DNA from 3 places in the Streptomyces sp. NPDC001450 genome. Region 2 is predicted to be linked to each of the others. Evidence: riboswitches for the same ligand, from Rfam matches in the RefSeq annotation. Region 2 holds a riboswitch; each other region holds the start of a gene.

Region 1 (9,649 bases), on a different contig from region 2:
TCATCCGGGGCGGTACGTAGTCCCGGATCCGGCGCGGCGCGAGCCCGGCCGTGCGGACGGCACCCCGGGCCGGTGGGGTCAGTGCGTCGCCCACCAGCACGCCGGCCACCCCGCAGAGGCCGAACGTCGGGATGGCGTACAGGGCCCCGTCCCCGTGGTCGAGTGTGGACAGCGAGAAGGCCGCGAGCGCGCCCGTGGCCAGGCCCGTCAGGCGGGCGTAGCGGTCGACGGGCGCGCGGGACGCCGGAGCGGTCGTACCAAGGTCGGGCTTGGACATCAGGAAACCCCCGTGAAAGCACATGTCTTGTACTCACCGCTTGTATCAAGCGGTGAGTACAAGATGGCGCCCCCGGAAGGCTTGTGTCAACTCCTTGCTACAAGTCGAGGGTCACCCCGACACGACCCGCCCGCTGACCTCCCCCAGTCCCACCCGGCCCCCGTCCGCCCCCGGCGCCCACGCCGACAGCGTCACGACGTCGCCGTCCTCCAGGAACGTCCGCTTGCCGTCCGGGAGTTCGAGCGGGTCGCGGCCGTTCCAGGTCAGCTCCAGCAGGGAGCCGCGCTGGTTCTCCGCGGGGCCGCTCACCGTGCCCGAGCCGTACAGGTCGCCGGTGCGCAGGGAAGCCCCGTTCACCGTCATGTGCGCGAGCTGCTGGGCCGCGGTCCAGTACATGCTGGAGAACGGCGGCTCGGACACCACATGGCCGTTGATCGCGACGGAGATCCGCAGGTCGTAGCCGCCGGGCTCGATCTCCGGCGCCGAGTCGTCCAGGTAGGGCAGCAGCGGGTGCGTGCGCTCCGGAGGCGCCACGCGCGCGTGCTCCAGCGCCTCCAGCGGGGTGATCCACGCCGACACCGAGGTCGCGAAGGACTTGCCGAGGAACGGGCCGAGCGGGACGTACTCCCAGGCCTGGACGTCCCGCGCCGACCAGTCGTTCAGCAGGCACAGCCCGAAGACGTGCTCCCGGAAGTCGCCGAGCGCGACCGGCCTGCCGAGCTCGGAGGGCACGCCCACCACGAAGCCGACCTCGGCCTCGATGTCCAGCCGGATCGAGGGGCCGAAGACGGGTGCCGCGTCGCCGGGACCCTTGCGCTGCCCGGACGGCCGTACGACGTCCGTGCCCGACACCACCACCGTGCCGGAGCGGCCGTGGTAGCCGATCGGCAGGTGCTTCCAGTTGGGGGTCAGGGAGTCCTCGGCGTCCGGACGGAACATCTGGCCGACGTTGCGGGCGTGGTTCTCGGAGGCGTAGAAGTCGACGTAGTCCGCGACCTCGAAGGGCAGGTGGAGGGTCACCGACGACAGGGGGTGGAACAGCGGCTCGATCGTCGACCGGTGCGAGGGCACGCTCACCCACGCCGTCAGTGCGCGCCGCACGTCCGACCAGGCCGTGCGCCCGGCGGCCAGCAGGGGGGTGAGGGTGGGCTGCGCGAGCAGGGAGACGTACGGCGAGCCGAGGGCGGCGGCCGCGGCGCCCGCGTCGAGGACGTGGTCACCGAGCCGGACGCCGACCCTCCGCTCCGTGCTGCCGGAGGGCGAGAACACGCCATAGGGAAGGTTGTGCGGACCGAAGGGGTCGCCCTCGGGGACGTCGAAGGGGGGCATGGGGTACTGCCTCGCTCTCATCCGGGCCATGCATGGCGGTGCGTTCCATGTGGTCGCGCCACACGTTACGGCGCGCCACACGTTACGGCTGAGTCGCGCGCCTTGGGCAGTGCCCCCGGGGTTGCCCGAAAGGTTGCTCGGACAGTGTCTAAAGAGTTCGCAATGTCCGAATAGACCTTGTGGGAGGCGGCAATTCCGGCTTAGCGTCCTTTGGGGGACACGGACGGGGTGGGTCCGGTCCGTAGGGGGGGACACGTGGGGGGACCCGTGGCCAGAGACACCGTCAGCGTGCCTTTCGAGGCGGACCGTGACGTGCCGGGACTGATCGTCAAGTTCGGCGACTACCCGCTGCACCACGGCGGTGTCGGCGCGATCCGCAGCCTGGGGCGCCTCGGCGTCCCCATGTATGCGATCACCGAGGACGCCTACACACCGGCGGCCGCCTCCCGCTACCTCGAACGGGCGTTCGTGTGGCCGACGACCGGCGCCGAGGACCCGGGCCGGCTGGTCGAGGGCCTGCTGCGCATCGGCCGCCGGATCGGCCGTCCGACGGTCCTGATCCCGACGGACGAGGAGGCCGCCGTCCTGATCGCCGAGCACCAGGACGATCTGGCCGGTCCTTTTCTCTTCCCGCGTGTCGACCCCGCGATGCCGCGCCGGCTGGCCAGCAAGCAGGGCCTGCACGAGCTGTGCGCGGAACACGGCGTCGCGAGCCCGTCGGCCGCCTTCCCGGAGTCGTACGACGAGATCGTCGCCTTCGCCGACACGGCCCGCTTCCCGGTGGTGGCCAAGAACCGCGAGGCGTTCGTACGGCGCAGCCGACCAGCCGTCAACGGCACCACGAGGATCGCCACCCGCGAGGGCCTGCTCACCCTCGCCCGGGACTGGGGTGAGCAGCCCGGCGTGATCCTCCAGGAGTACCTGCCGAGGGAGGAGGCCGAGGACTGGATCGTGCACGCCTGCTTCGACGCCGACTCCCACCCGCTCGCGCTCTTCACCGGTGTCAAGGTCCGCTCCTGGCCGCCGCACGCGGGTATGACGGCGAACGCGTACGTCGTCGACAATCCGGAACTCGCCGACCTCGCCGCGCGTTTCGTCAAACAGATCGGCTTCACCGGCATCATCGACCTCGACCTGCGCTTCGACCGGCGCGACGGACAGTACAAGCTCCTCGACTTCAACCCGCGCATGGGCGCCCAGTTCCGGCTCTTCGAGAACGAGTCGGGCGTGGACGTCGTCCGCGCGATGCACCTGAATCTGACCGGCCGTGCCGTACCGGAGGGGGAACAGCGCGCCGGTCACCGTTTCATCGTGGAGAACATCGACCTGCCCGCGCTCCTCGCCTACCGCCGCAGCGGCTACACGACGCCGCACGCGCCGGTGAAGGCGAGCGGGACGGAGCTGGCCTGGTTCGCGGGTGACGACCCGATGCCGTTCCTCACGATGCTCGCCCGCTTCGTGCGCCCGGGCGCGAAGCACCTGTACCAGCTGTGGCGCACCAACCGCCGCGGCAGCAGCACCACCCCCACCACGAAGTAGGCAAGGCCACGAAGGTGGCGCACCGCGTCCTGGGGAGGGACTTCGTGATTCGACCGGTTGCAGTCATCGGGGCCGGGCCGTACGGCCTGTCCACCGCCGCCCATCTGCGGGCGCGCGGCATCCCCGTCCGCGTCTTCGGCGACCCCATGGTCAGCTGGCGCGACCACATGCCCGAGGGCATGCTCCTCAAGTCGACCCCCGCCGCCTCCAACCTCGACTGCCCGCAGCCCGGCCACACCCTCGCCGACTACTGCGACGCGGCCGGCATCCGCCGGCTGGCGGCCGACGAGGACATCGTCCCGGTGGAGACCTTCATCGCGTACGGCGAGTGGTTCCAGGAGAAGCTGCTGCCCGGCCTGGAGCAGGTCCGGGTCGTCTCCGTGGACCGCGACAAGAGCGGTGGGTTCGAACTCAAGCTGGACTCGGGGGAGCTGTTCACCGCCCGCGCGGTCGTGGTGGCCACCGGCCTGTCCGGGCTCGCTCATCTCCCGGCGGAACTGGCGGCAGCGGCGGTCGACGGTCCGGCGCCCACGGGTCCGGTCTCCCACAGCTCCCAGCACCACGACCTCACCCGCTTGGCCGGCAGGGAGCTGATCGTCGTCGGCGCCGGCCAGTCCGCGCTGGAGACGGCGGCCCTCGCGGCCGAGGCCGGCGCCCGGGTGCGCGTGGTCTCGCGCGGGCGCGGCCGGGTCGCCTTCGGCGCCCCGCCCTGGGACCAGCCGAGGCTGCGTCCCGAGTCCCCCTTCGGCCGTGCCTGGTCCCTGTGGGCGCTCAGCCGCTACCCCCACCCGTACCGCTTCCTGCCCGCCCGCACCCGCCACTACCTGGTCCGCCGGGTCCTCGGCCCGCTCGGCGCCTGGTGGCTGCGCGACCGCTTCGAGGGCAAGGTGCAGGTCCAGGAGGTCGAGCGGGTGGTGGGCGCCGAGGTTTCGGACGGCAGCCCGGTCATCACCGTCAGCACCCACGGCAGGCGCACCGAGCGGCTCTCCGCCGACCACGTCATCGCGGCCACCGGCTACCGGGTGAACATCGCGGCGATGGACTTCCTCGGTCATGAACTGCGCACCCGGCTGGCGGTGAGCCGGGGCACGCCCAGGCTCGGGCCCGGGTACGTCTCCTCCGTCCCCGGCCTGTACTTCACCGGCCTCCCGGCGGCGTCGTCGTACGGCCCGGTGATGCGCTTCGTCTGCGGCACGCAGTTCGCGTCGCCGCGCCTGGCCGGGCATCTGGTGGCGGCACACGGCTGAGCCGCGGAAGGCGCCGTCTCGCCCACCGGCATGTCCGACCGCGTGACCACCACCATCAGGGGGTCCGCAGAGGCCACTTGGGGCTCAGGAGCACACAAGTCCGGGAACTTCAGGGTGAGTCGGCGGGGCCTGAGATCCGTATTCTCTGATCATGGTCGCACCCCCCGCATACTCACTGATCGCCACCGACCTGGACGGGACGCTGCTGCGCGGCGACGACACCGTCTCCGACCGGTCGCGCGCCGCGCTCGAGCGGGTGACGCGGGCCGGCGCCCGGCACCTGGTGGTGACGGGCCGCCCGGCCCCCCGGGTCCGGCCCCTCCTGGAGGGACTCGGCAGCACGGGGCTCGCGGTGTGCGGGCAGGGCGCGCAGGTCTACGACGCCGGCGCCGACCGTCTGCTGTGGTCGGTCCGGCTGGACCGGGAACTGGCCGAGACCGCGCTCGGCAAGATCGAGGCCGAGGTGGGGCAGGTCTACGCGGCCGTCGACCAGGACGGCGTGGAGGGGCTCACCCTGATCGAGCCGGGGTATCTGATGCCGCACCCGACCCTGCCCGCCATGCGGGTCGGCCGCCGCGACGACCTGTGGTGCGAGCCCATCAGCAAGGTGCTGCTGCGCCACCACACGCTGTCCGACGACGAGTTGGCGGCGATCGCGCGCTCGGCGGTGGGCTCGCTGGCCACGGTCACGATGTCGGGGCCCGGGACCGTGGAGCTGCAGCCGTGCGGGGTCACCAAGGCGACGGGGCTGGCACTGGCCGCCGAGTACCTGGGGATCGCCGCCGACCGGGCCCTCGCGTTCGGCGACATGCCCAACGACATCCCCATGTTCGACTGGGCCGGACGCGGTGTCGCCATGGCCAACGCCCACCCCGAACTCAAGGCCGTCGCCGATGAGATCACCACGTCGAACGAGGACGACGGCATCGCCGTCGTCCTCGAAAGACTGTTCCCGACCGACTGACCGGGATATCAGTAGGGCCCGCCGTGGGCGCCGGTCAGTAGGCGCCGAAGACGTTGTCGATCGACCCGTAGCGCGCGGCCGCGTAGTTGCAGGCGGCCGTGATGTTCGCGACCGGGTCGTAGATGTTGAAGGACGTTCCGGCCACGTGGTACGCGTTGAACGTCGGGTCGATGACCTGGAGCAGGCCCTTGGACGGGATGCCCTTGGCCGCGTTGGAGTCCCAGAGGTTGATGGCCGCCGGGTTGCCCGACGACTCGCGCATGACGTTGCGGTAGATGCCGTTGTACGTCCCCGGGATGCCCTTCTGAGCCATGATCGCGAGTGACTCGCGGATCCAGCCGTCGAGGTTGTTCGGGTACCCGGCGAGCGTGGTGGACGGCGTGGTGGCCGTGGGGGTGGCGGCGGACGCGCCGGTCGCGCCGATGAGCGGGAGGGCGAGCACGGCGGCGCCGGTGCCGAGGACGGCGAACTTGCGGACGAGGCGGTTGGCGCGGGTGCGGCGGGGCTGAGCGGCTGCAGGCATGGGGGCGTTCCTCTCCGTCGCCTGCGAGGTGAGCTGTCGGGTTCGGGCGGGGAGGTGCCCGGCCGTGCCCCTGGGGGGAGGCACGACTTCACCCCTAGCCGTCCCGGCGCGACGTGCGTCGTCCGGTCCGGCGGCTTACCTGGGTCCCCCGCTCCTGCCGTACGAATGAGTTCGTCGATGGGTGGTGTCAGACGCGGCAGGATTCGGCGTTCGCCTGACTGGCCCGGAAGCTATGCGACAGCACATGTCAGGAACAAGTACTGGATTCACCCAATGAGGCAGTTGACCTTGATCTGTTCCGAATGGGGCACTTGATCCTTTGCGGTTGCCAACCCTCAACTGGCCGATGCGGCAAGGGGAGAACGAGGGTGGTGCCGATTGGCCGATTCACGGGCCCGCGTGACCCAATTCACGAAATAGCAAAGAGTGTCAAATCAGACATGGGGGATTCGGGAGATTTGCTGGGTGTGATGCGAAAGGAGTACTCCGCCCACCGTGCGGTTCGCGACAAATCGGGCGAGATCCTGTTAAGTCATTGTGTACTCATACTTATCAGATGATCAAAAACATACCGGCCGTGATCCGATACCGCCCGGGCTGGACCGGTGGGCGCTATCGGTGATCGAAACAGGACCGGATACGCTGACTTGAGTGATGGCAACGACCTATCGACAAACCGTGTAGTCGCCAGCAGACACCAGCAGACAGGAGACCCCTCGTGACCGTCGTCGGGCCGTTCGGGCTGAGCGTGCGGGACCAGGCTCTGGAAGCCGATGTCCAGGCCGGATTGACGGCTGTCGAGGAAGGCTTGCTCGAAGCCACCAAGAGCGAGGTCCCGTTCATCACGGAGGCCGCGCAGCACCTCGTACGGGCCGGCGGGAAGCGGTTCAGGCCGCTGCTCGTGATGCTCGCGGCGCAGTTCGGCGACCCGTACGCGCCGGGCGTCGTACCGTCGGCCGTCGTCGTGGAGCTGACCCACCTGGCCACGCTGTACCACGACGACGTCATGGACGAGGCGTCCGTGCGGCGCGGCGTGGACAGCGCCAACACCCGCTGGGGCAACTCGGTCGCGGTCCTCACCGGCGACTTCCTCTTCGCCCGCGCCTCCCAGATCCTCGCCGACCTCGGCCCCGAGGCGGTCCGGGTGCAGGCCCTCGCGTTCGAGCGGCTGGTCACCGGGCAGATCCTGGAGACCGCGGGCCCCTCGGACGGCCGTGACCCGGTCGACCACTACCTGGACGTGCTCGGCGGCAAGACGGGCTCCCTGGTGGCCGTCTCGTGCCGGTTCGGCGCGATGATGTCCGGCGCCGACGAGACGGTCGTCGACGTGCTCACCCAGTACGGCGAACGGCTCGGGGTCGCCTTCCAGCTCGCGGACGACGTCCTGGACATCGCCTCGGACTCGCACGAGTCCGGCAAGACCCCGGGCACCGACCTGCGCGAGGGCATCCCGACGCTGCCCGTGCTCCGGCTGCGCGAGCGGGCCGCCCGCCTCGGCCTGGCCGAGGACATCGCGCTGTGCGAGCTGCTGGACTCCGACCTCAGCGACGACGCCCGGCACGCCGAGGCGCTGGCCGCGCTGCGCGCGCACCCCGCGCTTGAGCAGGCCCGCCGGGACACCGTCCGCTACGCGGAGGAGGCGCGGGCGGCGCTGGCCCCGCTGCCGGAGTGCGACGCAAAGGCGGCGCTGCTCGAACTGTGCGACGCGGTGGTGCACCGGGCCGGCTAGTCGCCCGCACACCTGGCTCGAGGGCGGTGTCTCCCGTACGACCCCTACGGGTCGGGGGAGGCGCCGCCCTCGCGTGTCATACCGCAGGCGTACACGGAGTTGGCTCCGTGGTCTGACGCTTCCTCACGGCTGATTTGGTCAGATGGAAACCACGGAAATCACCACTCCTCACCGATTCGGGTGAGAATGGCGGCTCAGGTGGACCAGTGTGGGGACAGCCGCCGCCGACGACGGAGGTAAGGCACAGATGGCACCGTACGAATCCGACGAGGCAACGGGCGCCGGGCAGGACGAGGACCTGCACCCGGGACGCCGCAAGGCCGCCCGGTACGTGGTCCCGGTCGCGGTGGTGGGGGTGGCCGCGGCCACGATCGGGCTGGTCCCGGCTCTTGCCGATTCCGGTTCCCCCGATCTGCCGAAGATCACCGCACAGCAGCTCATCGAGAAGATCGCCAAGTCGGACGTGCAGCAGCTGTCCGGCACGGTGAAGGTCAGCACCGACCTCGGCCTGCCGGACCTCGGCGGCCTGGAGAGCAGCCTGGCGTCCGGGGCGGCCCAGGGCGGGGACGGCTCCTCCGCCGACCCGTCGTCCAAGCTCACCGAGCTGGTCTCCGGCACGCACACCCTGCGTGTGGCGACCGACGGCCCGGACCGGCAGAAGCTGTCGCTGCTGGAGAGCGGCGCCGAGTACAGCCTCATCCACGACGGCAAGGACGTCTGGGGCTACGACAGCAAGAGCAACGAGGTCTTCCACGGCACCACCGCCGACTCCGGCAAGGAGCACCGGGCCGAGCCGCCGGCCACGCCCAAGGACTTCGCCGACGAGGCCCTGAAGTCGGTCGACGACACCACGTCCGTGACCGTCGACGGCACCGCGCAGGTCGCCGGACGCGACGCCTACAAGCTGGTGATCAAGCCCAAGCAGTCCGGCACCACGGTGGGCGCGATCAGCATCGCCGTCGACGCGAAGACGGGCATGCCGCTCAAGTTCACGCTCACCCCGAAGAGCGGCGGCGCCGCCGTGCTCGACGCGGGCTTCACCCAGGTCTCCTTCGCCAGGCCGGCCGCCTCCACCTTCGACTTCACCCCGCCCAAGGGCGCGAAGGTCACCGAGGAGAAGAAGGGGTCCAAGGCGCCCGAGCACGCCCCGAAGTCCGGCGAGGACTTCGCCCACGGCCTGGAGGGGGCCAACGTGCTCGGCAAGGGCTGGACGTCCATCGCCACCTTCGACACCGGCGCCAAGGGCGGCATGCCGTCCGGCTCCGAGGGCGGCGCCTTCGGCGGCTTCCTCGGCTCGCTCGGCGACCAGGTGTCCGGGAAGTTCGGCAAGGGCACGGTCTTCTCCACCCGCCTGGTCAACGCCCTGATCACCGACGACGGCAAGGTGTACGCCGGAGCGGTCACCAAGGACACGCTGGTGAAGGCGGCGAACGAAGGGAAGTAACCCTTCCGGGGTACGGAACAAGACGAATCGAGGGAGCCGATGGACGAACCGTCCGCCACGGAGCAGGAGTCAGGGGACGCGCCGGCGCACGTCATCGCCACGCGCGGCCTCACCAAGCGCTACCGCGGCGGACAGCTCGCCGTTGACGGTCTCGACCTGACCGTCCCGGCGGGCAGCGTCTTCGGCTTCCTCGGCCCCAACGGCTCGGGCAAGACCACCACCATCCGCATGCTGATGGGCCTGATCGAGCCGACCTCGGGCACGGCCCGCGTCCTGGGCCGCCCCATGCCCCGGGCCGGCCGCGCCGTCCTCCCGCAGGTCGGCGCGCTGATCGAGGGCCCCGCCCTGTACGGCTTCCTCTCCGGCCGGGACAACCTGCTGCGCTACGACGCCGCCGACCCGACCGCCGACCCGCGCACCCGGCGGACCCGTGTCGCGGCCGCCCTGGACCGGGTGGGCCTCACGGCCGCCGCGGGCAAGAAGGCCAGGGCGTACTCGCTCGGCATGAAGCAGCGCCTGGGCCTGGCCGCGGCCCTGCTGCAGCCGCGCAAGCTGCTCGTCCTGGACGAGCCCACCAACGGCCTCGACCCGCAGGGC
Region 2 (9,649 bases):
GGCCACCGCCGAACTCACCCGGCTCGCGGGCTGGATGGCCTTCGACACCGGTCAGCAGGAGGCGGCGCAGCGGTACTACATCCAGGCGCTGCGGCTCGCGCGCGCGGCCGCGGACGTCCCGCTCGGGGGCTATGTGCTGGCCTCCATGTCGCTGCAGGCGACGTACCGGGGCTTCGGCGACGAGGGCGTCGATCTGGCGCAGGCCGCCCTGGAGCGCAACCGGGGGCTGGCGACCGCGCGCACGATGAGTTTCTTCCGGCTGGTGGAGGCGCGGTCACACGCACGCGCGGGGGATGCGCAGGCCGCCGGCGCTGCGCTGAAGGCCGCCGAGGGGTGGCTCGAGCGGTCACGGGAGGGTGACAACGATCCTTCTTGGCTTGGTTTCTATGGATACGACCGTTTTGCCGCTGATGCTGCGGAGTGCTACCGGGATCTGAAGGCGCCCCGGCAGGTACGGAGGTTCACCGAGCAGGCGTTGTCCAAGCCGACGGAGGAGTTCGTGCGGTCGCACGGACTGCGGCTCGTCGTCTCCGCCGTTGCCGAGTTGGAGTCGGGGAATCTTGACGCGGCGTGCGAGCAGGGGGTGCGGGCCGTGGAGGTGGCCGGGCGCATCTCTTCCGCTCGGACCACCGAGTACGTGAAGGATCTTCTGCATCGGCTGGAGCCGTACGGGGATGAGCCGAGAGTGGTGGAGCTGCGGGAGCGGGCTCGGCCGTTGTTGATGGCTCCGGCGTGAGCGCGCGACACCCACCCTGCGTTTGAAGGCGCTGTCAGTGGCGCAGTGCACTATCGAGGTGGGAGGTGGTGCACGGTGCGGGTCGGGGCGTACGACTGTGATGTGCTCGTGGTCGGGGGTGGGATCGTCGGGCTGTCCACGGCGTATGCGATCACGCGGGCCGCGCCGGGGACGCGGGTGACCGTGCTGGAGAAGGAGCCGGGGCCGGCCCGGCACCAGACGGGGCGCAACAGCGGGGTCATCCACAGCGGGATCTACTACCGGCCGGGCTCGCTCAAGGCGCGGTACGCGGTGCGGGGCGCGGCCGAGATGGTGAAATTCTGCGCCGAGTACGGCATCGCGCACGCCGTCACCGGGAAGCTGATCGTCGCCACCGAGCGGGAGGAGCTGCCGCGGCTGCACGCGCTCGTCCAGCGCGGGCGGGAGAACGGGATCCCGGTGCGGGAGCTGGGCGCCGCGCAGATCGGCGAGTACGAGCCGGAGGTCCGGGGGCTCGCGGCCATCCACGTCGGGACGACCGGGGTGTGCGACTTCGTGGGCGTCGCCCGGCAGCTGGCGCGGGCCTCGGGGGCGGAGATCCGGTACGGGGCCCGGGTCGTACGGGTGGACCGGCGGCCGGAGCGGGGTGTGGCCGTGCTCACCGCGGGCGGGGACGTCGTGCGCGGGCGGGTACTGGTGAACTGCGCCGGGCTGTACTGCGACGAGGTGGCGAGGCTCACCGGGGACGAGCCCGAGGTGCGGATCGTGCCGTTCCGCGGGGAGTACTACGAGCTGGCGCGGCCCGAGCTGGTGCGGGGGCTGGTGTATCCGGTGCCGGATCCGGCGTTCCCGTTCCTCGGCGTGCATCTGACCCGCGGGATCGACGGGGGTGTGCACATCGGGCCCAACGCGGTGCCGGCGCTGGCCCGGGAGGGGTACGGGTGGGGGGTCGTACGGCCCCGCGAGCTGGCCGGGACGGTGGCGTGGCCGGGGTCCTGGGTGATCGCTCGGCGGCACTGGCGGTACGGGGCGGGAGAGCTGCGGCGGTCGGTGTCCAAGAGGGCGTTTCTGCAGGCGGTGCGGAGGTTGTTGCCCGCGGTGGAGGAGGGGGATCTGGTGCGGGCCCCTGCCGGGGTGCGGGCGCAGGCGGTGTTGCGGGACGGGACGCTGGTGGACGACTTCCTCGTTCGGGAGGGGGCTCGGGCTGTGCACGTGCTCAACGCGCCGTCTCCTGCGGCTACCGCTTCGCTGCCGATCGGCCGGGAGGTTGGGCGCCGGGTGTTGGAGATGCTCGGTTCGCCGTAGTGCCGTACCAGGGGGCTCCGCCCCCTGGACCCCCGTTTGCCCACCCGCCCACCCGACTCGGTAGATCGAGAAGGCGCCGTCCCGCCCCGGCTCGGGCCGGCGGAGAGGCGCCGTAAAATCGAGGCACTGTGTCTGATTCCCTCAATGCCCCCGAAGCCCCCCGGTCCGGTGCTGCCGCGCCGGTGTCCTCGCATGTTCCCGGTGTGTCCGTTCGGCAGAGTCGGGCCAAGGGGGAGCCGCGGTTTCCGGACGGGCCCAAGGCTGATCCCGCCGGGTCGCACTTCGAGCGGCGGATCCGGAGTTTCCAGCCGCGCCGGAGCCGGGTGACGGCCGGGCAGGCGGACGCGCTGCAGCGGCTGTGGCCCCAGTGGGGGCTGGACATCGACGGGCAGCGTGTCATCGATCTCGGCGAGCTGTTCGGGAACGACAAGCCCGTCGTACTGGAGATCGGGTTCGGGATGGGCGAGGCCACCGCGCAGATGGCCGCCGGGGACCCGGACACGAACATCCTCGCGGTGGACGTGCACACGCCGGGGCAGGGGAACCTGCTCAACCTCGCCGAGCGGCACGGGCTGTCCAACGTCCGGGTCGGGAACGGGGACGCGATCATCCTGCTCCGGGAGATGCTCCGGCCCGACGCGCTCGACGGGCTGCGCGTGTACTTCCCGGACCCCTGGCCCAAGAAGCGGCACCACAAGCGGCGGCTGATCCAGCCCGAGTTCCTGACGCTGGCCGCGACCCGGCTGAAGCCGGGGGCGATCGTGCACTGCGCGACGGACTGGGAGCCGTACGCAGAGCAGATGCTCGAGGTGCTCGCCGCGCATCCGGACTTCGAGAACACCCAGGCCGACGGCGGTTTCTCGCCACGTCCCGAGTTCCGGCCGCTGACCCGTTTCGAGGGGCAGGGGCTGGACAAGGGACATGTGGTGAACGATCTGCTGTTTCGTCGCGTACCGCATCAGCAGCAGTAGCAGCCCCTTCGTCCTGTCATCGTTAGGGTCGATGCCGTGGCCATCAGTCCTCCGTACCCGACCTACTCCCCCGGCACCGGAAGCGGAGCGCATCCGCACTGGTGGCAGCGCCGGTGGGCGCGCTACGGAGCGCTGATCACGCTGCTGGCGCTGTCCGGTCTGGTCATCCTCGCGCTGGTGCGCCGGCAGACCGGCACGGAGGGCTTCCTGGTCGGGCTGGGGCTCGCCGTCCTGCCCGTGCCCTGGCTCATAGCCGCCTTCCGGTGGCTGGACCGGGTCGAACCGGGCCCTTGGCGGAATCTGGTCTTCGCGTTCGCCTGGGGCGCCTGCGCGGCGGCGCTGATCGCCATCGTCGCCAACAGTTTCGCCACGAAGTGGATCGCCACCTCCACCGCCGACCCCGCCGGCGCCAACACGCTCGGCGCGACCGTGATCGCACCCATAGTGGAGGAGTCCGCCAAGGCCGCGTCCGTGCTGCTGGTCTTCCTCTTCCGCAGACGCGACTTCACCGGGATCGTCGACGGTGTCGTGATAGCCGGGGTCACCGCCACCGGGTTCGCGTTCACCGAGAACATCCTCTACCTGGGCACGGCCTTCGGGACCGACCAGCTCACCGGTGGCCGCGGCATCGCCTCCGTCACCGCCGCCACCTTCTTCGTGCGCATCGTGATGTCCCCGTTCGCGCATCCCCTGTTCACCGTGCTCACCGGCATCGGCTTCGGCATCGCCGCGCTCTCCGCGGAACGGCAGCACGTCCGGCGCGTCCTGGTTCCGCTCGGCGGGCTGCTGCTCGCGATGAGCATGCACGCCTTCTGGAACGGCGCCTCGGCCTTCGGCGAGTTCGGGTTCTTCGCCGTCTACGGCGCCTTCATGGTCCCCGCCTTCGGACTGCTGACGTGGCTCGCGATCTGGACGCGGCAGCGGGAGCTGCGGACCGTGCGGGAGGAGCTGCCGGCGTATGTGTACGCCGGGTGGCTGGGGTCATCCGAGCCGTTCGTGCTCGGGTCGATGCGGGCGCGGCGGATGGCCCGGAACCACGCCCGGCGGCACTTCGGGGGACGGCCCGCGGCTCGGGCCGTCGCGCAGTACGAGGCGTACGCCACCTCGCTGGCGTTCCTGCGGCACCGGGGGCGGCGGGGGCGGGCCGGGGCCGACTTCGTCGTACGGGAGCAGGAGTTGCTCGCCGAGCTGTGGCAGCGCAGGGACGTCGCTCGGCCCGCGCTGGAGTACGCCGCCAGGGTGGCCGCGCCGGCTCGGCCGTTGTACGGAGCGCCGGTGCCTTACTGGTACGGCTGTCCGGCGGCACCCCACCCTGCCTACAACCCGTATCGGTCGTAGCCGTACCGGTTGCGGAGAGTCGGGCACCGCCGGTTCACGCCGTCGTGGCTGAGCGCCGGCGCAGCGGACAGGAGGGTTCAGAAGGGGTTCGGGCGGAAGCCGGAGGAGTTCAGGCGGAGGCCTCGGTCAAGCGGTCCACTTCCTCCTTGGTCAGCTGCAGCTCCGCCACCCCCAGCAGCGCCGGCAACTGCTCCACCGTCCGCGCCGACGCGATCGGGGCCGTCACCGTCGGCTGGGCGGCCAGCCAGGCGAGGGCGACCGTGGCGACGGGGGCCTCGTGGGCGGCGGCGATCTCGTCCAGGGCCGCGAGGACCTTCTGGCCGCGCTCGGACTCCAGGTGCTTGGCGGCCGAACCGGCGCGGGCGCTGTCGACCGTCGTACCGGGGCGGTACTTGCCGGTGAGGAAACCGGAGGCGAGGGCGAAGTACGGGACCGCCGCGAGGCCCTCACGGGCGGCGAGGTCCTGCAACGGGCCCTCGTAGGTGTCGCGGGAGACCAGGTTGTAGTGGGGCTGGAGGGCGACGTACCGGGCCAGGCCCTCGCGGTCGGAGAAGTCCAGGGAGGCCTGGAGGCGCTCCGCCGAGATGTTCGAGGCGGCGATGTGCCGGACCTTGCCCGCCTTCACCAGCTCGTCGAGCGCGCCGATGATCTCCTCGACCGGGACTTCGGGCTTGTCGAAGTGCGTGTAGTAGAGGTCGATGTAGTCGGTGTCCAGGCGGCGCAGGGAGGCGTCGGCGGCCGCCTTGATGTTGGCCGCGGTCAGGCCCTGGTACTCGGGGTGCTGGCTGACCTTGGTGGCGATGACGACGTCGGAGCGGTTGCCGCGGGCCCTGACCCACCTGCCGATGATCGTCTCGGACTCCCCGCCCTTGTGGCCCTCGATCCACGCCGAGTAGGAGTCGGCGGTGTCGACGAGGTTGCCGCCGGCGGCCGTGTAGGCGTCGAGGACGGCGAAGGAGGTCTCCTCGTCGGCGGTCCAGCCGAAGACGTTGCCGCCGAGGGCGAGGGGGAAGACCTCGAGGCCGGAGGAGCCGAGTTTGCGCAGAGAAGTCATGCTCTACGACAACACCGGCGGTGGATGATCGCATTCCACCGCCGGTGCCAAGTTCCCGGAAAAGAAGGACGTGTCAGGGGTTGAGGCCCTTGCCGCGCAGCCACGTCATCGGGTCGATGCCGGTGGCCTGGCCGCCCGGGTGGACCTCCAGGTGGAGGTGCGGGCCGGTGACGTTGCCGGTGGCGCCGACGCGGCCGATGACGTCGCCGGTGCTGACCTTCTGGCCGACGGAGACGCCGATCGAGGACTGGTGGCAGAACCACAGCTCGGTGCCGTCGTCGAGGGTGAGGACCGTGCGGTAGCCGTAGGAGCCGGCCCAGCCCGCCTGGGTGATGGTGCCGCCGTGGATCGCCTTGATGAGGGTGCCCGTGGGGGCGGCGAAGTCGAGGCCGGTGTGGTAGCCGGAGGACCACATCGATCCGGGCTGCCCGAAGGTGCCGGTGATCGTGTACGAGACGACCGGCAGCTTGTACTGCTTGGCCAGTGCGGCCAGGCGCTCCTCCTCGGCCTTCTTCTTGGCGGCGGCCTCCGCCTCCGCCTTGGCGTCGGCGGCCTTGGCGGCGGCTTCCTTCTCCGCCTTGGCGGCCGCGTCGGCGGTCTGCTTCTGGGCGGCGGCGACGGCGGCCGCGGTGGCCTTGGTGTCGGCCTTGCTCTGCTGCTGCTCGGCCTGGGCCATGATCCGGTTGCGCAGGGCCTCGCCCGCGTCGCCCTGGTCGCTGTCGGCGGAGTTCGTGCCGACGTTGCTCAGTGAGGCCGTGGTGGCCTTGGGCGCGTCGGAGGCGGAGGAGTCATCGCCGAAGAGGGAGCCGACGGAGTCCAGGTCGGGCATGGAGATGGACACCGGCGGCTTGCCGGTGTTGGCGCTGGCCATGCCGCCCGCGCCGACGGCGGCGATGACACCGACGCCGAGGACCGTGGAGCTGCGGGCGAGTCCGCCGCCGCGCTGCTTGGCCACGCGGTGCCGACCACGTACCGGCCGTATGGACTCCTCGGTGGGGTTCCACTCCTCCCAGGGGCCCTCGTCGGTGCGCTGAGCGCCGAAGTAACCGAAGGCCTCGGTCTCGGTCTCGCTCGGCATGAACGGGGCTTCTGGGGCAGGCCGGTTGGACGCCACGAAGGCGCACTCCTTTCCTTCCTCCGCCTACCGGGTTAGCTGACGGGTTCGGAGCAGGAAGGTCTCCTACGCGCGTATACCTGCCGTGCTTCCACGGCGGCATCCGCGTGATTCACCCCAAGGTGGTGGTTCCCCGGTTCCCTTGCGGGATTCGGCGCGTGCGCACGGAGCCGCCTCTTGTGACGGCTGGGACGACCGCGCTGCGTTATCGAACGTTAATAGACCCGGACGTCAGATTCCAAGCCGTTCCACTTGATCATTAACGGTTTTCGGGGCGGACGTACGCGTCACGACCGGCGGAAAACGGGCGAGTTGACCGGCGTCCAGGAGTCTCAGCACTTTTGATGGTGTCTCAGATGTTATGCGGAGGGCTTCCGCCCGATCACCTTGGGTGACAGTGCCGGGGCGTCAGGGTCGCCGTACGGCCAGCAGCGCCATGTCGTCCGTCATCCCGCCTCCGGAGTGCCGGCGCACTTCCGCGGCGAGGCGGCCGAGCAGCGAGCGCGGGTCGGGGAAGCGGCGTCCGGCGAGCCGGCGCAGGGGGTCGTAGAAGTGGCCGTGGGCGTCGCGGGCCTCGGACAGGCCGTCGGTGTAGAGCAGCAGGGTGGCGCCGCTCGGGAAGCCGGACTCGGTCGCGCGGTCGGGCCACAGGCCCAGGTCGGCCATGCCGAGCGGCAGCGCGGGTTCGTGCCCGGCCAGGGTGCGCAGGCTGCCGTCGTCGTGCAGCAGCAGTGGCGGCGGGTGGCCGCGGTTGACGATCCGGACGACGCCGTCGTCGCCGCCGCCGCTGCCGCGGTGCGGGAGTTCGGCGAGGACGGCGGTGGTGAAGCCCTCGAAGGCGTCGACCCCGTCCCGCCGGGTGCCCTCGCGGGCCAGCGCCCGCTCCAGCCGCGCGGCCACCGCCTCCAGCGTGGTCTCCTGCTCGGCGGCCTCCCGGAACGCCCCGATCACCACGGCGACGGCGGCGACCGCGCCCATGCCCTTGCCGCGCACGTCCCCGACGACCAGGCGTACACCGTGCGGGCTGTCCTGCACCGCGTACAGGTCGCCGCCGATGAAGGCGTCCTCCTGCGCGGCCTCGTACCGGACCGCGATGTCGAAGCCGGCGATGCGGTCGTCCGGTTCGGGCAGCACGGCCCGCTGGGCGGCCTCGGCGATCTCCCGGGCGGAGGCGAGCCGCTGGTCGCCGAGGCGCAGGACGCGGTTGATGGCGGCGGCCAGCACCGCGACCGTGGCCACGGTGACGACCTCGGTGATCGTGTGCACGTCCGAGTCCAGGCTGAACCAGGTGTGGACGACGACGGTGGCGAGCAGAGCGGCGAGGCCGGTGAGGAGCGTGGTGCGCAGCGAGGACAGGGGCGCGGCGATCAGCGGGGCGGCCGTGAAGAAGGGCACGGCGGTGAAGGCGCGCGGGGTGAGCAGGTCGTACAGGACCCCGGCGGCGATCAGGAGGGCGGGCAGGGTGCGGGCCAGGGTGCGCGGGGTGAGGCGGCGGCTGCGGCTCATGTCCGGCGGCAGGGGTGCGCGGTCCGCGCCCGGGCCGGGGTCCGGTGCGGGGTCGACCGGGAGTCGGCCCCCGGCCCTGGCGTTCGGGCTCTCCTCCAGCTCACCAGGGCGCACCGCTCGTCTCCCGTGTTCTTGACGTACGTCCAGCGTGGCGGGAGCGGGGAGGGCGGGCGACTGCTGTGGACCGAGCGGATGACCGACTGTGACGTATGACACTCGGCATCATGCCGAGGGGTGCCGGGAAACACTCAGGGCCGGAATCCGTTGCCTGGATTCCGGCCCTGAGTCTTCAGTAGCGGGGACAGGATTTGAACCTGCGACCTCTGGGTTATGAGCCCAGCGAGCTACCGAGCTGCTCCACCCCGCGTCGTTGTGTCTCAAGAGTACCCCATGGTCGGAGTGCAAAGCACACGGGTTTGCGTGAGGTGCCGTTCAGGGCAGCAGGTGGGCGTTCGGCTCCTTCGCCAGGGCCTCGTACTCCGGCAGCACCACGGCCGCCACGCCCGCGCTCTGCAGCACCCCGGTTCCGTCGGCCGCCGTCACGAAGGTGTCCGGCTCCCGCCAGGCGGTGACCACCCGCCGTACACCCGCCCGCAGGATCAGCTCGGCGCAGGGGGCGGGGCGGGAGGCGCGGCGGGTGCAGGGCTCCAGGCTGCTGTAGACGGTGGCGCCGGGCAGGCGCGGGTCGGCGGGGTCGGTCTTCGCGAGGGCCGCCTCCTCCGCGTGCACCACGGGGTCGCCGCCCTCGCGCGAGTGACCGCGGGCCAGCTCCGTGCCGTCGGCCGCGACCACCACGGCGCCGACGCTGAAGGCGGTCCGCGAGGGCGGGCACAGGGCGGCGAGTTCGCAGGCGGTGCGCAGCCAGTGGCGGTCGGCGGCGACGGGTTCCGGGCCGGTGCCAGGTGCGGTGGGCTCGTAGCGCATGAGGACGACGTCCTCGATCCGGCGGGTCTCGGTGAGACGGAGCCGGCCGCCCTGGTACGACCCCGGGCCGAACAGGCGCGGAGCCGCCGGGTCGCCGACGAACAGCGGGGCGAGGACCAGCTGGAGTTCGTCGGCGAGGCCCTGCTGGAGGAGCTGGGTGTGGACGGTTCCGCCGCCCTCGACCATCAGGCGCCGCACCCCGCGCACGTCGTGCAGGTGCTCCAGCAGGGCGCGCCAGTCGAGGCCGGGGCCGAGGGAGACCACGTCGGCGGTCCGGCCGAGGGCGCGGGCGGCCTGCCCGGCACCCTTGTCCGTCGTGTACACGAGCTTCTCGCCGCCGGTGTGCCAGAAGCGGGCGGCCGGGTCGAGGTCACCGGAGGCGGTGACGGTTACCTTCAGCGGGTACTCGGGCCTGCCGTCGGCGGTGCGGGCCGCCCTGCGCTCGGGTGAGTTCACCAGCAGGCGCGGGTTGTCGGCGCGGATGGTGCCGGCGCCGATCAGGATGGCGTCGACCGAGGCCCGTACCTCGTCGACCCGGTCGAAGTCGGCCGGGCTGGAGAGCAGGAGCCGGTCGGGGCCGGTGTCGTCCAGGTAGCCGTCGAGGGAGACGGCGGCGGACAGCAGGACGTACGGGTACGGCATCGGCGCGGTCTCCCTGGTGAGCGGTCACGAACTGACGGTCTTGGCGGTCTTGGCGGTCTTGGTTCAAGTTTGAAACAAAC
Region 3 (9,649 bases), on a different contig from region 2:
CACCGCCTCGCCGCCGAGGACCACGACGGCGTGGAGCTGCTGTTCGTCCACACCCTGCTGCAGAGCCCCACGGCCGCGCTGTGCCTGGGCCCGCTGACTGGAGAGCTGCCATGAGCAACTTCGAGGAGAGGTTCCCCCGCTCGCTGTGGGTCCGGCTGATCATCTACATCGCCGTCGGCCACCTGTTCGCCGCGTTCCTCTACCTGTTGTTCGCGCTGGGCGCCAAGGGCTGACCGCCGTCAGTCCACCAGGCGCTCCCGCAGCCGCTCCCGGGTCTCGGGGGTGAGCCCCAGGCCCTGTTCGAAGTAGGCGTCCACGCCGCCCCACGTCTCCTCGATGCTCGCGAAGGCCGCCTGAAGGTACTCGGCGCGGGCGTCGAAGAGCGGGCTCAGCAGCTCCATCACCTCGGGCGTGTACGCGGTGTCCGGGCTGCCGTTGCGACGGACCTTGTAGCGCCGGTGCGTGGCGTTGGACTCCAGGTAGTCGGCGACGACGGCATCGCGCTCCACGCCCACGGCAAGAAGCGTGACGGCTATGGAGATGCCCGCGCGGTCCTTGCCCGCGGCGCAGTGCATCAGCGCGGGCACGCTGTCCTCGGCGATCGCGTGCAGCACCCGGGAGTGCTCGCCGGTGCGCTCCTTGACGATCGTCCGGTACGAGGCGACCATCCGGGCCGCCGCCTTGCCGTCCGCGAGGATGCCGCGCAGCTGCTCGATGTCGCCGTCGCGGACCATCTTCCAGAACTCGGCGCCGTCCGCCGGGTCGCTCAGCGGCAGGTTCACGTTCCGCACGCCGGGCAGCTCGACGTCCGGGCCCTCCAGCTTCTGGTCGGCCGCGTTGCGGAAGTCGAAGATCGTGTGCAGGCGCAGGGACGCGAGGAAGGCCGCGTCCTCCTCGGTCGCGTGCGCGAGGTGGCCGCTGCGGAACAGCACTCCTGGGCGCACCCGCCGTCCGTCCGCGGTCGGCAGTCCGCCCACGTCGCGGAAATTGCGGACTCCGGCCAGCTCGGGCTCGGTCGAGGGGACCTGCTGCGTCACGGGGGCTCCTCCTGGTCGGCCCCGCCGGCGCGGCTCGTCGACGGGCACTCCGTCGACGATACGACATCGATTTCCTCGGGCAATGAGTTGTCCACAGGCGTTGCCACCAGGGGCTGCGGGGCCTAATGATGTTCGCACTTGAGCGGATCTGTTGACACCTGTGAGGTCTCGATGGTGGACATCGCCGAAGACGGTCGTACGTGGCTCCTGTCGGGGCCCGGCAGCAGCTATGCGCTGCATCTCAGCGAGGCGGACGAACTGCTGCACCTGCACTGGGGGCCACGGATCGCGCTCGCCGACGCCGAGGCCCTGGCGGTGAGCCCGCTGCCTGCCTACTGGCCCTTCGAGTCCCCGCTCGACGGCCGCGAGGAATACCCCGTCGAGGGCGGCCCCCGCTTCGTCCGTCCGGCCCTGTCCGTGCGCACCGAGGAGCGGCGCGGCACCGAGTGGCGCTTCGTGGCGTACTCCATCGAAGACGGTGCTGGCAGCGCCGACGGTGACGAACTGCGGCTCGGCTTCGACGACGACGGGCTCGCCGTCACCCTGCACTACCGGATGCGCGGGGACGTCGTGGAGCGCTGGGTGACCGTGGAGAACGGCTCGCACGCGCGCGTGGAGCTGCTGCGCGCCGACGCCGCCACCTGGACCCTGCCGGACCGCGAGGGCTGGCGGCTGTCCCAGCTGCACGGCCGCTGGGCCGCCGAGTCCCTGCTGACCACATCCCCCCTCACCTACGGCGAGAAGTCCATCGGCAGCCGTCGCGGCCACACCGGCCACCAGCACCTGCCCTGGGTCGCGCTGGACACCGACGCGACCGAGGAACGCGGCGAGGTCTACGGCTGCGCGCTCGGCTGGTCCGGCTCCTGGCGGATCGCCGTCGCCCAACTTCCGGACGCGCGCGTGCAGATCACCGGCGGCGCCGGCTACGACGACTCGGGCCTCCTGCTGCTCCAGCCGGGGGAGTCGTACACCACTCCCGTCTTCGCCGGCCTGTGGAGCGACGGCGGCTTCGGCGGGGCCAGCCGCACCTGGCACGCCTACCAGCGGGCGTACGTCATCCCGGACGCGGAGCGGGACCGGCCGGTGCTGTTCAACTCCTGGGAGGCGACCACCTTCGACATCTCCGAGGAGCAGCAGACCGCCCTCGCCCGCCGGGCCGCCGAGATCGGCGTCGAGCTGTTCGTCGTGGACGACGGCTGGTTCGGTGCCCGCACCAGTGACCGGGCCGGCCTCGGCGACTGGACGCCCAACCCCGACCGCTTCCCGCACGGCCTCAAGCCCCTCGCCGACCAGGTGCACGACCTCGGTATGCAGTTCGGTATCTGGGTCGAGCCCGAGATGGTCAACCCCGACAGCGACCTCTACCGAGCCCACCCCGACTGGGTGCAGTACCAACCGGGACGTAAGCGGACGGAACTGCGCAACCAGCTCGTCCTCAACCTCGCCCGCGAAGACGTCCAGGAGTACCTCTGGGGGCAGCTGGACACCCTCCTGTCGAGCGCCCCGGTCGACTACGTGAAGTGGGACTTCAACCGCTGCTTCACCGACGCCGGCTGGCCCGGGGAGCCGTACCCGCAGCGCCTGTGGGTCGACCACGTCCGCGCCCTGTACGCCCTGCTGGACCGGCTGCGCGCAGCCCATCCCTCGGTCGCCTTCGAGTCCTGCTCGGGCGGCGGCGGGCGGATCGACCTCGGCGTGATGAGCCGCACCGACCAGGTGTGGACCTCCGACAACACCGACCCGCTCGACCGGCTCGCCATCCAGCACGGCTTCAGCCAGATCCATCCGGCGCGGGTCATGGCCGCCTGGGTCACCGACAGCCCGAACACCCAGCTCAACGGACGGGAGAGCTCGCTGCGGTTCCGTTTCGTCAGCTCGATGGCCGGGGTGCTCGGCGTCGGTGGCGACCTCACCGAGTGGACCGGGGAGGAACTGGCCGAGGCCCACCGGTGGGTGGAGCTCTACAAGGAGATCCGCCCGGTCGTCCAGCGCGGCGACCAGTACCGGCTGCGGCCCCCGACGGGCGGCCTGAGCGCCGTCCAGTACGTCCTCGGGGACGCGGCCGTGGTCCTCGCCTGCCTCCAGGCGCAGCGCTACGGCGAGCCGGTGCCGGCGCTGCGGCTGCGCGGACTCGACCCGACGGCGTCGTACGAATGCCGCGAAACGGGCGAAGTGCACCGAGGGGCGGTCCTGCTGCACCACGGGCTGCGCACCGGACTGAAGGGTGACCTGGATGCGACGGTTCTCCGACTGTGCCGCATCTGAGCTGTCTGTCCGAATTGGCACCTTCGTTCCAACTCGGTCTGGAGTGAGGGAGCGTGTGGAGCCGGCGCGTGAGGAGCGTCATATTCGTCACCGTGCGTCGTGCGTCATGTTCACGTAATCCCCATAAAGGCGAAGGCAATTGAAAAGGGGGAGGATTCGGGGATTCACGGAAAGTGACCGTGAATTCCCGAATTCGATCACTTGAATCCCCGACGTCTGGAACCAGCTGCTTGTCCGGGTGCGTCTTGCTCGCTTACGTTCGCCACCAATCCGGACGGAACGCCGAATCCTGCCGCCGCCCGGAGTCCCCACACACTTCACCCGTGTTCGGCAGGAGCGGGGGACCCGCCAGGTACGACTGCCTGTCCCGGTCTCCGAGACAGGCTGGGGTGCAGCCGCGCACCACGCGGCCGGGCAGCTCCAGCCCGAACCCGTCAGCTCACCTCGCAGGCGCCGGAGAGGAATGCGCCATGCCCGCGAAGGGTAAGCACCGCCGTCCCAAGACCCCGCGTTTCACCCGCTCGATCGCAGTCGCCGGAACCGGTGGCGCCGCGCTGGCCCTGCCGCTCCTCGGGGCCACCGGAGCGCACGCCGCCACCACGCAGTCCGTTCCCGGAAAGGCCGTGCTGTCCCTTCCGGCCGTGGAAAAGGCGGCCGTGAAGAAGGCGGCTGTGAAGAAGGCGGCCGCACAGCAGAATTCGGGTGTGCGTACCTACACGGTGAAGTCCGGCGACTGGCTTGCGAAGATCGCCGGCGCGCAGCACGTCAGCGGCGGCTGGCAGCGGCTCTACGACGACAACCGGCAGGCCGTCGGTCAGGACCCCTCGCTTATCCACCCGGGTCTGAAGCTGTCGCTCGGCGCGAAGGCCGCCCAGGCGCACACCGAGCCCTCCGCCCCGGCGCCGGCGTCCCCGTCCCGGTCCCAGTCCGGCCAGGCCTCCGGTGCCGCCACCGCACCCTCCGCCCCCTCCGTGCCCTCCACCGGCCACACCCTCCCGGTCGCCGGCGCCACCATCGGCACCGGCTACCACGTGGCCGGCAGCATGTGGTCCAGCGGCTACCACACCGGCGTCGACTTCGTCGTGCCGACCGGTACCCCGCTCAAGGCCGTCGCCGCCGGCACCGTCGTCTCCGCCGGGTGGGGCGGCGCGTACGGCAACCAGGTCGTCATCAAGCTGAACGACGGCTACTACGCCCAGTACGGCCACCTCTCGCAGCTCTCCGTCTCGGCCGGCCAGACCGTGACCGCGGGCCAGCAGATCGGCCTCTCCGGCGCGACCGGCAACGTGACCGGCCCGCACCTGCACTTCGAGATCCGCACCACGCCGAACTACGGCTCGGACATCGACCCGGTCGGCTACCTCCGCTCCCACGGCGTCGCCGTCTGAGGCTCCCGGCACCGGGACCCACTCTCGAGAATCACCTGCCTGACAGCCGCCGAGGGCCGGACCCCGTCCCGGGGTCCGGCCTTCGGCGTGTGCGCACGTCAACGCGTCCGACCGGGGCGCTATTCCTGGATTGGCAAATGATTTAAGGGTGTCTCATCTCACCGTTCGTCAACCCCTGCCTACGGTCGCGTAGGTCACATCCGAAGGTGAATCATGGTCCGACGTGGCAGACGATTCGAAGAATGACAACAGATCAGTGATCGGGTCGTACGTGGCGGTGGGGGACAGCTTCACCGAGGGCGTGGGCGACCCCGGCCCCGACGGGGCGTTCGTGGGCTGGGCCGACCGGTTCGCGGTACTGCTCGCGGACCGGCGTCCCGAGGGCGACTTCGCGTACACCAACCTGGCCGTGCGCGGAAAGCTGCTCGACCAGATCATGGCGGACCAGCTCCCGAAGGCCGTCGAACTGGCCCCGGACCTCGTGTCCTTCTGCGCGGGCGGCAACGACATCATCCGGCCCGGCACCGACCCGGACGAGGTGGCCGAGCGTTTCGAGCGGGCCATTTCCCAGCTCACCGAATCCGCGGGCACGGTGCTGGTGACGACCGGCTTCGACACCCGTGGCGTCCCCCTGCTCAAGCATCTGCGCGGCAAGATCGCGACCTACAACGGGCACGTCCGCGCCATCGCCGACCGGTACGGCTGCCCCGTGCTCGACCTGTGGTCCCTGAAGTCCGTCCAGGACCGCAGAGCGTGGGACGACGACCGGCTCCACCTCTCACCCGAGGGGCACACGCGCGTGGCGCTGCGCGCCGGCCAGGCCCTCGGCCTGCAGATCCCGGCCGACCCGGAGCAGCCCTGGCCGCCGCTCCCGCCCCGGGGCACCCTGGACATCCGCCGCGACGACGTCCACTGGGCCCGCGAGTACCTCGTCCCGTGGATCGGCCGCCGGTTGCGCGGCGAGTCCTCCGGGGACCATGTGACGGCGAAGGGCACCCTGTCGCCGGACGACATCAAGATGCGGATCGCGTCGGTCGCGTGACGGCCGGCGTCCGTGCCCCGCACCGCGAGCGCGGCGGTGCGGGGCACAGCCGTACCACCGCCCCGACCGGACGCTCACCGTTCCCGCTCGGCCAACGCCTCCCGGCCCAGCCCGAGTTCCCGGGCCAGGGCCTCGTCCGCCCACTGCCGCGCCCGGGACCGCGGCACCGCGCCCGGGTACGACGTCAGCTGTACCGCGAGGCCGTCCAGGAGTGCGGTGAGCCGCAGCGCCGCTCCCGCCGGGTCGGCGCACGCGAACTCGCCCGCCGCCACGCCCTCCGCGATGACCTCGGTGATCGCCGCCTTCCACTGCTGGTCCAGATCGCGGGTGACCTGCCGGAGGGTGGGTTCGCGCAGCGCCACCGCCCAGCCCTCGATCCACAGCCGCCAGCCCTTGGCCTGGCCCGTGGGCGCGTACCAGCGCACGGCGGCCCGCAGCCGCCGCAGCGCGGAGGTGCGCCGGCCCAGCAGCCCCCGCAGATGCGCGAGGTCGTCCGCGGCCGCGTAGGTGAAGGCCTCGGCGACCAGCTTCTCCTTGGTCGAGAAGTGATACAGCACCAGCGCGTTGCTCACACCGAGCGCGGAGGCCACGTCGGCGATCCTCACCGCCGCCACGCCCCGCACCTCGATCTGCTCGATGGCGGCCCGCAGCAACTCCTCCCGCCGCTCGGCCACACTCAACCGCACTCTCGCCACGCGGTCACCCTAATCCGTCGCTCAGGGCCGCGCCGAAAGGGCCCGGCTCCTTCGGCCACTTCGCGTGCCGCGGGCCCAGAGGCGCCCGGCCGGCGTCAGCGGTACCAGCCGAAGCGCTCCGCGATCACCGGCAGGCGGTCGCTCACCAGGGCGTGGGCGGCGGCGCGCGGGGTCGTAACGTCGACCTCCGCGCGTGTGAGCATCAGGCCGACCAGGGCGCGCATCGAACGGCGGATGTGGGCGAACGCCTCATCCGCGTCCGGGCCGATGTCGCCGAACAGGGTCCACCACCACCAGGCGTTCGTGGCGGAGTTGACCACCACGTCCGGCAGCACGGTCACCCCGCGCGCGGCCAGCAGCGCCTCCGCCTCCGGCAGGACGGGCATGTTGGCCGCCTCGACGATCCAGCGGGCGGTGATCCGTTCCTGTTCGGCGGTGCCGATCGCGTACGACACCGCGGCGGGCACCAGCACCTCCGCGTCCGCGGACAGCCACGCGTCACCGGGCAGTTCACGGTCGCCGGGGCGCAGCGCGGAGCGGTCGACCGTGCCGTAGGCGTCCCGCGCGGCCAGCAGCGCCTCCACGTCGAGCCCCTCCGGGTTGGCGACGGTCCCCTTGACGTCGGCCACGGCCACCACAGTGAGCCCCGCGCGCGCGAGGAAGCGGGCCGTGGCCCCGCCCATCGTGCCCAGGCCCTGCACGGCCACCCGGGTGCCCCGGTACGGCACCGACGCCCGGTCCAGGGCGGCCAGCACCGACTCGGCCACTCCGCAGCCGCCCGCCAGCTCGTCCAGGCCGATGCCGTCCACCTCGACGGCGAAGGCGTCCGCGAGCCGCTCACGGGCCGCCGTCTCGTCGTCCAGCAGCGGGTACACGGCCTGCACGGAGGAGACCAGGCCCGCCTCCGCGGCCGCACGGTCCACCAGGTCCTGGCTGAGGCCCAGATCCTCGCCGGTGGTCCAGAAGCTCTCGATGTACGGCCGCATGGCACGCAGGTAGCGCACGAGCAGGTCGTACGCCCCGGGGTCCTGCGGATCGCAGTCGATGCCGCCCTTGGCCCCGCCGAGAGGGACGTAACGGCTCTCGGGGTTGTAGTGCAGGGCTTCCTTCATCGTCATGCCGCGGGCGAGTCCGGCCACCTCCTCCAGGGTGCAGCCGGGCCGCATCCGCAGCCCGCCGCTGGCCACGCCCCGCACCAGCCGGTCCACGACCAGGAAACCCCGGCGGCCGGTGATGTGGTCGGTCCAGACGAGCGACATCAGGGGGGCGGTCATGGGGTCTCCCGGGTGAGCATTACTGAATCACGATTCAGTATTCGGAGCCGGTGGACGGCGTGTCAACGGGCGACGGACCCTCAGCGGCGCACGCAGGGCGCCGGCCTGTGACCCCGGCCACCCCGGTCTGTCGGAGGCGCCGACCATAATGGAGGGCCTCAGCGACTCCACCAGGAGGTACCGTGACCGGTTTGCGTTCCCAGAGCTTCGGGCTCGGCATGCTTCAGCCCGAGGCCTTCGGCGCGGAACCGAGCGGTGAGCGCATGGCCCGTATCCGCCGCTCCCCCCACTTCAAGGGCGGCGTCTTCCAGAACCCCGGCGGCACCGCCGGCACCCGGCCTTCCGGTTCCATGCTGGACTTCGCCAAAGTGTTCCTGGACAAGGACACCCGACCGCTGCGCGCCCCCCGCGGCACCGTCCCGGTGCACGCCACCACCCTGGCCGACCTCGCCAAGCCGCCGGCCACGGGGCTGCGGGTGACCTGGATGGGCCACTCCAGCGTGCTCGTGGAGATCGACGGCCACCGCGTCCTGTTCGACCCCGTCTGGGGTGAGCGCTGCTCCCCGTTCCCCTTCGCCGGGCCCAGGCGGCTGCACCCGGTGCCGCTGCCGCTGGCCGCGCTCGGCCCGGTCGACGTGGTGGTCGTCTCGCACGACCACTACGACCACCTGGACATGCCCACGATCAAGGCGCTGGCCGGCACGGACACCGTGTTCGCCGTGCCGCTCGGCGTCGGTGCCCACCTCGAGCACTGGGGCGTGTCCGCGGACCGGCTGCGCGAACTCGACTGGCACGAGGCCACCAAGGTCGGCGGACTCACCCTCACCGCCACCCCGGCCCGCCACTTCTGCGGCCGCGGCCTGCGCAACACCCAGCACACCCTGTGGGCGTCCTGGGCCGTGGCGGGCGAGGAGCACCGGGTCTACCACAGCGGGGACACCGGCTACTTCGAGGGCTTCAAGGACATCGGCGCGGCCCACGGCCCGTTCGACGCCACGATGATCCAGATCGGCGCGTACAGCGAGTTCTGGACCGACATCCACATGACCCCGGAGGAAGGCCTGCGCGCCCACCTCGACCTCCAGGGCGGAGCCCCGCACGGAGTACTGCTGCCGATCCACTGGGGCACCTTCAACCTGGCCCCGCACCCGTGGGCCGAACCCGGCGAGTGGACCAAGGAGGCCGCCGAGGAGGCCGGCCAGGCCGTGGCGCTGCCCCGCCCCGGCGAGCCCTTCGAGCCCGCCGGCAAGCTCCCCGCCGAGCCCTGGTGGCGAGGCGTCTCCGGAACCGTCCGCCGCACCTGGCGCGCGCTCGGAGCGCTGGCCGCCGAGCCCGGCGTGCGCAAGGGGCTCGACCACGGCTGATCGGTGACCCGCGCGTTTCTCCGGATAAAACGTACAATTATTGATGAAGTGTACGACGTATCCGGAGCGCGGCCATGGCGCGGCGAGACAACCCAGAAAGACGGGGGCGCCTCAACCGCCCCCGCGTGCTCGCCGCGGCCGTCGACCTGGTCGACCGTGAGGGGCTCGCGGCCCTGACCATGCGCCGCCTCGCCGCGGACCTGGGTGTGGAGCCGATGGCTCTCTACCGGTACACCGCCGGCAAGGAAGCCCTTCTCGACGGCCTCGTGGAGGCGTTCTTCGCCGAGGTCAACGAGCGGCTGCGGACCGAGGCGCAGCAGGCCCGCGCCGGCTCGGGCGCCGCACCCGAAGAACCGCCCTGGCGGGCCGAACTGCGCAGGATCGCCCGGGCGTTCGCGCACGTCGTGCACGCCCACCCCGAGATCCTCCCCGTGGTCGCCACCCGCCCGCTCGCCGTGCCCGTGGCCCGTCGCCCGCAGCCCTGGCTCCAGCTCACCGAGCACATGCTCGCCGTCCTGGCCCGGGCCGGATTCGACGACTCCACCGTGATCACCGTCCACCGGACCTTCGTGGCCTGGACCCTC

What was found. A riboswitch is a leader RNA that binds a small molecule or an ion and turns the genes downstream of it on or off. The one in region 2 is predicted to bind cyclic di-AMP.
Region 1: another riboswitch for cyclic di-AMP. It lies ahead of ACWC5O_RS23725 (transglycosylase SLT domain-containing protein); the one in region 2 lies ahead of ACWC5O_RS11865 (M23 family metallopeptidase).
Region 3: another riboswitch for cyclic di-AMP. It lies ahead of ACWC5O_RS04280 (peptidoglycan DD-metalloendopeptidase family protein); the one in region 2 lies ahead of ACWC5O_RS11865 (M23 family metallopeptidase).

The regions. Positions count from the first base shown of each region.
Region 1 covers NZ_JBSFHY010000021.1:127,161-136,809, forward strand. The annotation lists gene ACWC5O_RS23700 (hypothetical protein) at 1-277, opposite strand, end outside; gene fahA (fumarylacetoacetase) at 389-1,606, opposite strand; gene ACWC5O_RS23710 (carboxylate--amine ligase) at 1,895-3,145, shown strand; gene ACWC5O_RS23715 (FAD-dependent oxidoreductase) at 3,190-4,392, shown strand; gene ACWC5O_RS23720 (HAD family hydrolase) at 4,544-5,356, shown strand; gene ACWC5O_RS23725 (transglycosylase SLT domain-containing protein) at 5,391-5,879, opposite strand; cyclic di-AMP (ydaO/yuaA leader) riboswitch at 5,885-6,066, opposite strand; gene ACWC5O_RS23730 (polyprenyl synthetase family protein) at 6,598-7,608, shown strand; gene ACWC5O_RS23735 (LolA family protein) at 7,856-9,052, shown strand; gene ACWC5O_RS23740 (ABC transporter ATP-binding protein) at 9,092-9,649, shown strand, end outside.
Region 2 covers NZ_JBSFHY010000008.1:259,572-269,220, reverse strand. The annotation lists gene ACWC5O_RS11890 (MFS transporter) at 1-736, shown strand, start outside; gene lhgO (L-2-hydroxyglutarate oxidase) at 812-2,020, shown strand; gene trmB (tRNA (guanosine(46)-N7)-methyltransferase TrmB) at 2,149-2,991, shown strand; gene ACWC5O_RS11875 (PrsW family intramembrane metalloprotease) at 3,028-4,329, shown strand; gene ACWC5O_RS11870 (aldo/keto reductase) at 4,439-5,383, opposite strand; gene ACWC5O_RS11865 (M23 family metallopeptidase) at 5,457-6,497, opposite strand; cyclic di-AMP (ydaO/yuaA leader) riboswitch at 6,507-6,664, opposite strand; gene ACWC5O_RS11860 (PP2C family protein-serine/threonine phosphatase) at 6,906-8,117, opposite strand; tRNA gene ACWC5O_RS11855 (tRNA-Met) at 8,297-8,370, opposite strand; gene ACWC5O_RS11850 (dihydrofolate reductase family protein) at 8,436-9,569, opposite strand.
Region 3 covers NZ_JBSFHY010000003.1:164,701-174,349, reverse strand. The annotation lists gene ACWC5O_RS04300 (helix-turn-helix domain-containing protein) at 1-114, shown strand, start outside; gene ACWC5O_RS04295 (DUF6126 family protein) at 111-233, shown strand; gene ACWC5O_RS04290 (tyrosine-protein phosphatase) at 240-1,037, opposite strand; gene ACWC5O_RS04285 (alpha-galactosidase) at 1,209-3,302, shown strand; cyclic di-AMP (ydaO/yuaA leader) riboswitch at 3,606-3,768, shown strand; gene ACWC5O_RS04280 (peptidoglycan DD-metalloendopeptidase family protein) at 3,773-4,690, shown strand; gene ACWC5O_RS04275 (SGNH/GDSL hydrolase family protein) at 4,947-5,732, shown strand; gene ACWC5O_RS04270 (TetR/AcrR family transcriptional regulator) at 5,807-6,427, opposite strand; gene ACWC5O_RS04265 (Glu/Leu/Phe/Val dehydrogenase dimerization domain-containing protein) at 6,523-7,701, opposite strand; gene ACWC5O_RS04260 (MBL fold metallo-hydrolase) at 7,884-9,065, shown strand; gene ACWC5O_RS04255 (TetR/AcrR family transcriptional regulator) at 9,191-9,649, shown strand, end outside.